2 regions of the Cupriavidus sp. 01T418 genome follow, and region 1 is predicted to be linked to the other one. Evidence: predicted binding sites of a transcription regulator. Region 1 holds the regulator's gene; the other holds the start of a gene.
The links. The regulator FNR, encoded in region 1, switches genes on or off when oxygen is low (the NO sensors DNR and NnrR bind a similar motif). The targets are predictions, from matches to a motif close to TTGATNNNNATCAA.

Region 1 (4,183 bases):
CAGCCAATTGCAATGCTTGATGCATGCAGTCGTGCGCTTTCTTTTTTGCATCGGGTGCCGGACCTGTCCGGCGGGAGATCGCCCGGCCACCGGCTTTACCTGCCGGTCGACAGAGCCCTTGCGTCGCGCCTTCCCCCTGATGTGGCGGACCTGTCCGGTGCGACGTCCGTCGCTCCAGGTGCAAGAAAATACGGATATCGGGCCTGCCTGGCCTGTTTCACCCGCCCTGCCGTGGCTGGTCTTTTGAACCAAATAATCTTTTGAACTGGACGGCGGATGGGGAACGGTCCCTGGCGGTAGTACGTACCCGGGTGTTCTGGCATGCATCCCTGAGTGCGAATGCTACCTGACGATGCCACGATGAAATACGCTGCGCGATATCGCTGTTCTTGCGATTGTATGGCATTCCCTGGCAAACCTGCAACCGATTCACGCAGGCAGTCACCTGACCAAGTGCGCGATACGCCATGAAGCGGCGTATCAGAAGACCAGGCAGAAGCCGTGCGCGGCCAGCGTCTCCGGCAAAAGCAACGCACGCGCCACTCCGACGACGCCGAGAGCTGCCACCGCGAGACCGGCGCCCGTACGTACCGCCGGACGGCGCGACAACTGCCTGAGGTAGCCTGACAGGCCCGAGATAAGCAATAGATTCGGCAAGGTGCCCAGGCCGAACACGGCCATCACCAGCGCCCCGGAAGGTGCATTCCCGGCCAGCAGCGCCATCGCCAGGGCGCCATAGACCATGCCGCATGGCACCAGCCCCCAGGCCAGTCCCATGCCGTAGCGCCGCGGCAGCCGGCCCTGCGGCAAGCTCATGGGTACAAGGCGCGCGACAGCGGCGGAAAAACCGCGGAGCAAGCAGCCGGCGCCACGGGCGGCCAGCCGCTCCAGCCAGGCAGCCGCCACGACGCGCCCGCGCAGCATCCTTAAACCCGACAACACCAGCATGACGCTGCCGACCCCGAACATCCAGCGTTGCAGCGGCAGGTACTGGGCCTTCCAGGCGCCTGCGCCCAAGGCGCCCAGCAAGGCCCCCAACAGCGCATACATGCTCAACCGCCCGGCATGCATGACCAGCAGCTCGAGCAGCCAATGGCCTGGCCGGCGCAGCACGGTGGCAGGCACGCTTGCAACACCACCCTGCTCGGCGGCAAGCGCAATCCCGCCGCACATGGCCGCGCAATGCGCGCCGCCCAGCAAAGCCAGGGTAAATACGCTGAAAAGTACGCCTATGGTCAACTTCCCCTCCCAACCACATCACCTGGCGCGGTAAAATGCGTCCAACGCGCCCCCGGGCCTCCAGGAGGCGCTATCAATATGAAGCCCAGCGCCTGCTACTCCGCGCTTGATTGATTGCGCTAAACCGACAGGCCCCAATTGCCAACATCCATTCCCATTACCGAGATGTCGCCCCGCTGCTCCACTTGCTCGCTGGGACAGCTCTGCCTGCCCGTCGGCATGTCGCAGCAGGACCTCGAAAAAATGGATTCGCTGGTGCAGGAGCGCGTGCGCGTACGCAAGGGCGAGACCCTGTACCGCCTCGGCGATCCGCTTAGCGCCGTCTATGCGATTCGCTTCGGCACGCTCAAGACCCACCTGACGATGGAGGATGGCCGCTCGCAGATCACGGGCTTCCACCTCCCCGGCGAAGTCGTCGGGCTCGACGGCCTCGGCGAGATGCAGCACGCATCGGACGCCACCGCACTCGAGGATACCGAAGTCTGCGTGGTGCGCTTCGGCGAGCTCCAGTCGCTGTCCAATGTGCTCCCCTCGCTGCAGCATCAGTTCATGCGGCTGATGAGCAAGGAAATCTCGCAGGACCAGGTGATGCTGATCACGCTGGGCTCGATGCGCGCCGAGGAGCGCCTTGCCGCCTTCCTGCTCAACCTGTCGGAGCGGCTTTCCGCGCGCGGCTATTCGGCCTCCGAGTTCGTGCTGCGCATGAGCCGCGAGRAAATCGGCAGCTACCTCGGGCTCAAGCTCGAGACCGTCAGCCGCCTGTTCTCCCGATTTGCGGAAGCCGGGCTGATCCAGATCCGCCAGCGCCACGTCAAGCTGGTCGACATGACGGGCATCAAGCAGATCGTCAACAAGTCCTGCTAGGCCGGCAAACATCGGCCTGCCGCGCAGAGCCATCCGGCTCCCGCGGCTTTGGCAGCCGCGCATCGCCCTCACTCCAGTTCGTCGGTCTGCGCCAGCCGCGTGGGCATGGTGTACAAGGTCAATCCACTCGACAGCGAACAGAGCGCCCACGCGACCAGGAAGCCCACGGTGTAGGCCGCCTCGCGCGACGCCTCGACCGGTTGCCCGAAAAAGCGCAGGTCACCGGGATCGACCATGGAAAATACCAGGGCCGTCGTCAGCCCGGCAACCAGGAAGCCGGGCCATAGCACCCACATCAGCCAGCGCAGTCTCATGGTCACTTCACCTGCGCCGTGGCCGGCGCAGCTTGCCGTGCCGTGGTGCCTGCCTTCTCGACCACCAGTCCATGGCGCGACACGCCATCGACGATGGGCTGGTCCGGGTGTGTCACGGCCAGCCAGATCGTGACCCCGCAGGCTACCATCGCCAGCAAGGGCCCGCTTATCAGCAGCCAGGGCCAGGGCTCCTTCCACCAGGGATTGCTTTGCTGCATCATCAGGCCTCCTGTAGTTTTCTGGATTCAAAGGTTGCGCGGGACGATAAAGCTGGTGCCCTGGCTGATCCGCGCACCGCTTGCGCCGCCATCGCCTGCCGCGGTCACCGTCACCTGGATCTTGTGGTTACCCTGGCCGGCGGCTTCGATCGGCACGCGCACGCGAACGGGGATCAGGCGGTTGGACGTGGGCGCGAGATTGCCGGCAGCGTGGTCGTATTCCACGGCCAGGCCCTTCAGGTCGTCGCTGTCCGCGCGGATGGCCACATGCATCGGCGCTTCGCTCGTATTGATCAGTTGCACGCGATAGACGTTCTCGATCCAGCGCCCCTCCACTTCCCTGCCCAGCGCGCCGCGGTCGCGAATGATGTCTACCTTGAGCGGCGTGCGCATCGCCAGTGACACCATGAAGCCGGCAACCAGGGCCAGCCAGATCACGGAGTACACCATCGTGCGCGGACGAACCAGGCGCTTGCGCGCCTCCGGCTCGGGCAACGCGCTGCGCATGGCGTTCTCCGAGGTGTAGCGGATCAGCCCGCGCGGATACGCCATCTTGTCCATGACCTGGTTGCAGGCGTCGATGCAGGCGCCGCAACCGATGCAGTCGTACTGCAGGCCATCGCGGATATCGATGCCGGTGGGGCAGACCTGCACGCAGATGCTGCAGTTCACGCAATCGCCAAGCCCTGAAGCCTTGTGATCGGCCTTGCGCGAGCGGCTGCCGCGCGGCTCGCCGCGACCCGCGTCATAGGTCACCACATAGGTGTCGCGGTCGACCATCACGCTCTGGAAGCGTGCATACGGACACATGTACTTGCAGACCTGCTCGCGCATGAAGCCGGCGTTGCCCCAGGTGGCGAAGGCATAGAACAGCGTCCAGAACGTTTGCCACGGGCCCAGCGACAGGCTCAGCACGTGGCCACCCAACTCGCGAATGGGCGAGAAGTAGCCAACGAAGGTAAAGCCGGTCCACAGCGCGATCACGATCCAGAGCGTGTGCTTGGCGGCTTTTAGCCGCAGCTTGCGCGCGCTCCACGGATCGCCGTCCAGGCGGATGCGTGCGAAGCGGTCGCCTTCGACATGCCGCTCGATCCACATGAAGATCTCGGTGTACACCGTCTGCGGACAGGCGTAGCCGCAGAACAGGCGCCCCGCGATCGCCGTGAACAGGAACAGCGATAGCGCGGAGATCACCAGCAGCACGGACAGGTAGATCACATCCTGCGGCCACAGCACCAGGCCCAGGATGTAGAACTTGCGCGCGCCGAGATCGAACAGCATGGCCTGGCGGCCGTTCCATTGCAGCCAGGGCATGCCGTAGAAAAACAGCTGGGTCAGGACCACCATCCAGACCCGCCAGCGCGAAAACGCACCCTTGACCGAGCGCGGATAGATCTTGCGGCGGACTTCGTAGAGCGTTGCGTCCGAGGTTTCCGCATCCGCCGTGGCCGATGCGGGCTCCCGAAGCGGCGCCCATGTGGCCCCGCTCTTTCCCGGCGGTTCCGGTTCCCGGGCGTTCATGGGCGATCATCCCCACCGGCATACCGG
Region 2 (4,183 bases), on a different contig from region 1:
CGCCATGAGCATGCGCCAATTGGACTGCACCTTGTCAGGCTTTCCTGACAGCGTTGACGCATTTCTGACGGCATCATCCTGCCAAGACCGACAGAAATCCTGGTGTTGAACGGACAGCGTTCTCAGCCCAGGATGATTTCGGCTCGTGTCCTCCCCGACAATACTTCAGGCATCAATCACCCCACCCAGTGCGTCGGCAAGAGTGCGCATTCGGCACCTATCCATTGGCTGAATGGTGCCATCGCGAAGCGGTAGCCCCGAGGAGGTGCCATGAACTCATATGCCCAACGCGCCATTCCGTGTCGCATCATCTGCGCCGAGGCGGATACATTCCCCTTGGGCGCCCATCTTGTCACAGAGCGTTGGGGCTATGCTCACCATGGCATCTATGCGGGCCAGGGAAATGTGGTGCACTATGCGGGGTTTAAGGACCTTCTGCGCCGGGGGCCAGTCGAAACGATCTCCCTTGAACGATTCGCGGAAGGCTACGAGATCAGAGTCCATGCTGAACCCGACTCCAGGTACGACGGTCTGCAAGCGGTCCAGCGTGCCACGTCGCGCCTGGGGGAAGACAGGTATCGGCTACTCACCAACAATTGCGAGCACTTTTGCACATGGTGCATCTCTGGTGAAAGCCCCAGCGTGCAAGTGGAGACCGGCCTGAGCAGTCCGACCCGCGTCGTACTCACTGCCTTGCGCCTCCTTTGTGGCATGCTTTTCAAGCGAAGCGCGATCTCTAAGTCTAATCTGGGCGTCGCGAGCGCCCTCACGAACCGAGGGCTGCAGTGTGCTCAAGCGGCATGAACTGCTCCATCACATGGTATGGGTTGGCTCGGGCGCGAAGCTTGGATTTCATTCCGGATTACGTGGCCAGCGATGCCAGCGTAGGCTTCCCTTGCCAAAACACGCATAAGTCATGCACAAGCTCGCGCCCTCTTCCGCCGCGCTTTAGGATAGGGGGAGGTGATCGATCACGCTGGTCACACCCGGTGCTGACCATGCCGCTCCCACCGCCGCCTGCCGCTCCTGCGGAGAATCGACTTGGCCATTCAGCGTTACAACACTGCCCAGCACCTCGACACGGATATGAGCGGCCTCTCGCTCTGCATGACGCCGCAAGGCGGCATCGATGCGCTTAGCCACGTCCGGCGGCCCAACGCGCGGCTTGATCGCTAGCAGATTGATCACGCCAGCCACGCCACGCAGATGTCCTACGGAACGCTCGGCCAGCTCGCGTTGATAAGCCCATTCCACTTCGCCGGCGAGGGTGACCCAACCCTTCTCAACGCGCACCTTGATACTCGCGGAGGGCAGGCTCGCATGCCATTGCAGCGTCGATCGGGCTGCCTCTGCCATGGCTTCGTCATCGTGTTCGCCAGGGACGCGTACATCGAGATCCACCACAACCGCCTTGACCCCTTCGACGCGCTCGGCGGCACGTTCAGCCGCCAGCTTCTCGATATAGGTGTTAAGGTGGCCGCTCAACGTCACTACGCCATGGCTGACTTCTACACCAACCGAAGCCCCATCCACTGCGGGATCCCACGCAAGCTCGTCGTTCACGTCCTGCTTGATCTGCAAATCGGTTTTCATCTGACAACTCCTCTCGATGCCGGCGCCAGCTATACCTGGCGCATTCGGTATTCCAGATTAGTTCTCTCGTACGCGCGCCCGTTGAGACATGTCAACGACCGGTACCGTATAACTGTCAGCTATGCACTCAATCTTCTTACTCAAGGTACAAGATTCGACGGGACGGCGGCCCAGCGCGTGAGGCTGCGCGTTGCGCCGCCTAATATCAGTCCGCGATTGCGACAACATTCAGTGGGAAAAAAGCACGGGGACTGTCATGGCTTCCAGCAACGTCCGGGTCGTCCCACCCAGAACCACCTCACGGAGCCTGTTGTGTCCGTAGGCGCCGGCTACGACGAGATCCGCCTCCAGATCCGACGCTTCCGACAGCAAGCGCTCGCCGGCATCGACGGATGCCGTCACAGGAAGGTTGCACAACGCAGCCGTCACCCCATGCGCCGCCAGCCAGGTCGCCGCATACTGAGCGGGCGCACTCCATTGGCCGCCGACCTTCCCAGCCAGCGTGCATGTGGCAATGGTCACCGCTTTGGCCTTGCGCAGGAACGGCAATGCATCTCGGATGGCTCGCGCGGCCTCCCGCCCGCCGTCCCAGGCGACCAGGATGCGGCCGCCTACTGTCTCAAACCGCCCCTCGCACGGAATCGTTAGGACCGGCCGGCCGCTGGCAAGCACAATGGATTCGACGAAATTCTCGGCCACGAAGGCGGCCGGATCCGCCGGGTCGTCTTGTCCGACCACCAGGAGGTCCGCCAGCCGCGCCTCCCGCTGCCCGATGACCAGCGGAAGTTCGTCGAAGGCGTGCCATTCAGCCGTGATCGGCAATTCCTCAGTCGCACCTTCGAAACCATGCCGCACGACCTCGCGATCCTGCTCGTACTGGGCTTGGAGGGCCTCGAGATAGCGCGCGCCGTCGGGGAGGCGGTACACCCAGGCCGACTCCGGGCGGCGACAGGCAAACATACCAACCAGCTTGGCATTGTGCTCAACCGCCAGTCGCGCGCCGATATGGAGGCGGTGGTAGGAACGCCGGCTGGCATCGAGTATGACCAGAATGGTAGCGAACGACATAGGGAGACTCCCACCGGTTGATGCCCTCTTGACGATTCATAATGAACTGTAGTTCTTCCCGCGTGCGCCACAAGCGCGGTATGTCCACTCCTTGCGCCACGTCAAGAATCGTCGGACGCCTTGCTACATGGCATTGCGCATAGCGAGCGAGGTCTTGATTTGCATCAGACTACGTTAAATACCCCCTATCAGGATTGGGAGGAAGCACTGTGACACTGTATACGGTGCACCTGTACTCCCCTCATCCGAACAAGCGTTGGCGTCCTTGACGCAGAGATCGGGTCGGTGGCTGGTCGCGTTCTCGCCTATGCGCATTGCCCCGTGCTGCTGGTGAAGGCGGCCAGCCGCGTCAACTGATAGTCGCTACACTGCAGCGCACTCCGGAAGGAGTGGGGTCAGTACATCAGAAATCGCGCGCGGTCTTGCGCGAAGCCCGCGCCTTGCGTCGACACCGTTCGTTCGACCACCGCCAGCGAAGCGTGCGCGTCGATCAAGCGCCAGGCGCTGTCGGAACCGAGCACCTGGCGGATCGCAGGGAGGTCGAATTGCCGCGGGTAGAGGGAATGCAACGCGATAGCCAGCGCAAGACCCAGGCGCCCGGGTGGTCTTTGCCCAACTCCCGCCTTGATTGATACTCCATGGCAGAGCCGACCGCGATAACGGCCTTCGGTCGGCACAAAGCTCGTTACATCGAACCTCGCCCCGGCATCGAGCTTCTCCAGATAGTTTGCCAGGTCCCGGCCGACAATCCAAGGGGCGCCAACCAACCCAAACGGCGTCGGCGTGCCGCGCCCTACGCTGACATTCGCGCCTTCGATCATGCCGAGATCGGGATATAGGCCAAGTTGTTCTGTGTTGCGCAGATTTGGCGAGATCGGAACCCAGCCGAGTCCGGTGTCGGCAAAGCGCATGGCGCGCATGTAGCCTTGCATGGCGACGACCTGGAGATCCGCGCCGATGCGCAGGCGCGCATTGAACATCCGGGCGAGTTCGCCGACGGTCATGCCATGCACCAGCGGCAATGGAAAGTACCCGGTAAATGAGGACGGCTTGCTGGGGTCTTGCAGCGGGCCACCGAACACAACTGCGCCCAGCGGGTTCGGCCGGTCCAGCACAAAGACAGGGATGCCGCGGGCGGCGGCGGCTTCGAGCGTGTAGCCGAGCGTCGTGATGTAGGTAAAGAAACGCACGCCGGCGTCCTGCACGTCGAACACCAGCGCATCCACGCCTTCCAGCGTCGCTGGCGCAAAGCGCTTGTTTCCGTCGTACAGGCTATGGACGGGCACGCCGGTTGCCGCGTCAGACGAATCTCCCAGTGGGGCATCAATATCACTGGCCAATCCATGCTCGGGCGCGAACAGCGCCGCCAGCGTGACACCGGGCGCATGGGCGAGCGCATCCGCTGTTCGCACGCCCCTGCTATCGAATCCGCTACGATTCGTGACCAGCCCCACGCGCAAGCCCGACAACGGTGCGAACGCCTGCGCCTCCAGTACATCGATGCCGCTGCGCACCGGCCCTG

Region 2: the regulator FNR is predicted to act here: its motif matches at 2,816-2,829, upstream of AC1DQ3_RS34170 (universal stress protein).

The regions. Positions count from the first base shown of each region.
Region 1 is NZ_JBFTQG010000022.1:53,917-58,099, forward strand. It holds gene AC1DQ3_RS21020 (sulfite exporter TauE/SafE family protein) at 481-1,239, opposite strand; gene fnr (fumarate/nitrate reduction transcriptional regulator Fnr) at 1,378-2,103, shown strand; gene AC1DQ3_RS21030 (hypothetical protein) at 2,172-2,417, opposite strand; gene AC1DQ3_RS21035 (FixH family protein) at 2,420-2,638, opposite strand; gene ccoG (cytochrome c oxidase accessory protein CcoG) at 2,663-4,156, opposite strand.
Region 2 is NZ_JBFTQG010000068.1:12,180-16,362, forward strand. It holds gene AC1DQ3_RS34160 (lecithin retinol acyltransferase family protein) at 271-804, shown strand; gene AC1DQ3_RS34165 (BON domain-containing protein) at 949-1,593, opposite strand; gene AC1DQ3_RS34170 (universal stress protein) at 1,822-2,661, opposite strand; gene AC1DQ3_RS34175 (exo-beta-N-acetylmuramidase NamZ domain-containing protein) at 3,057-4,183, opposite strand, start outside.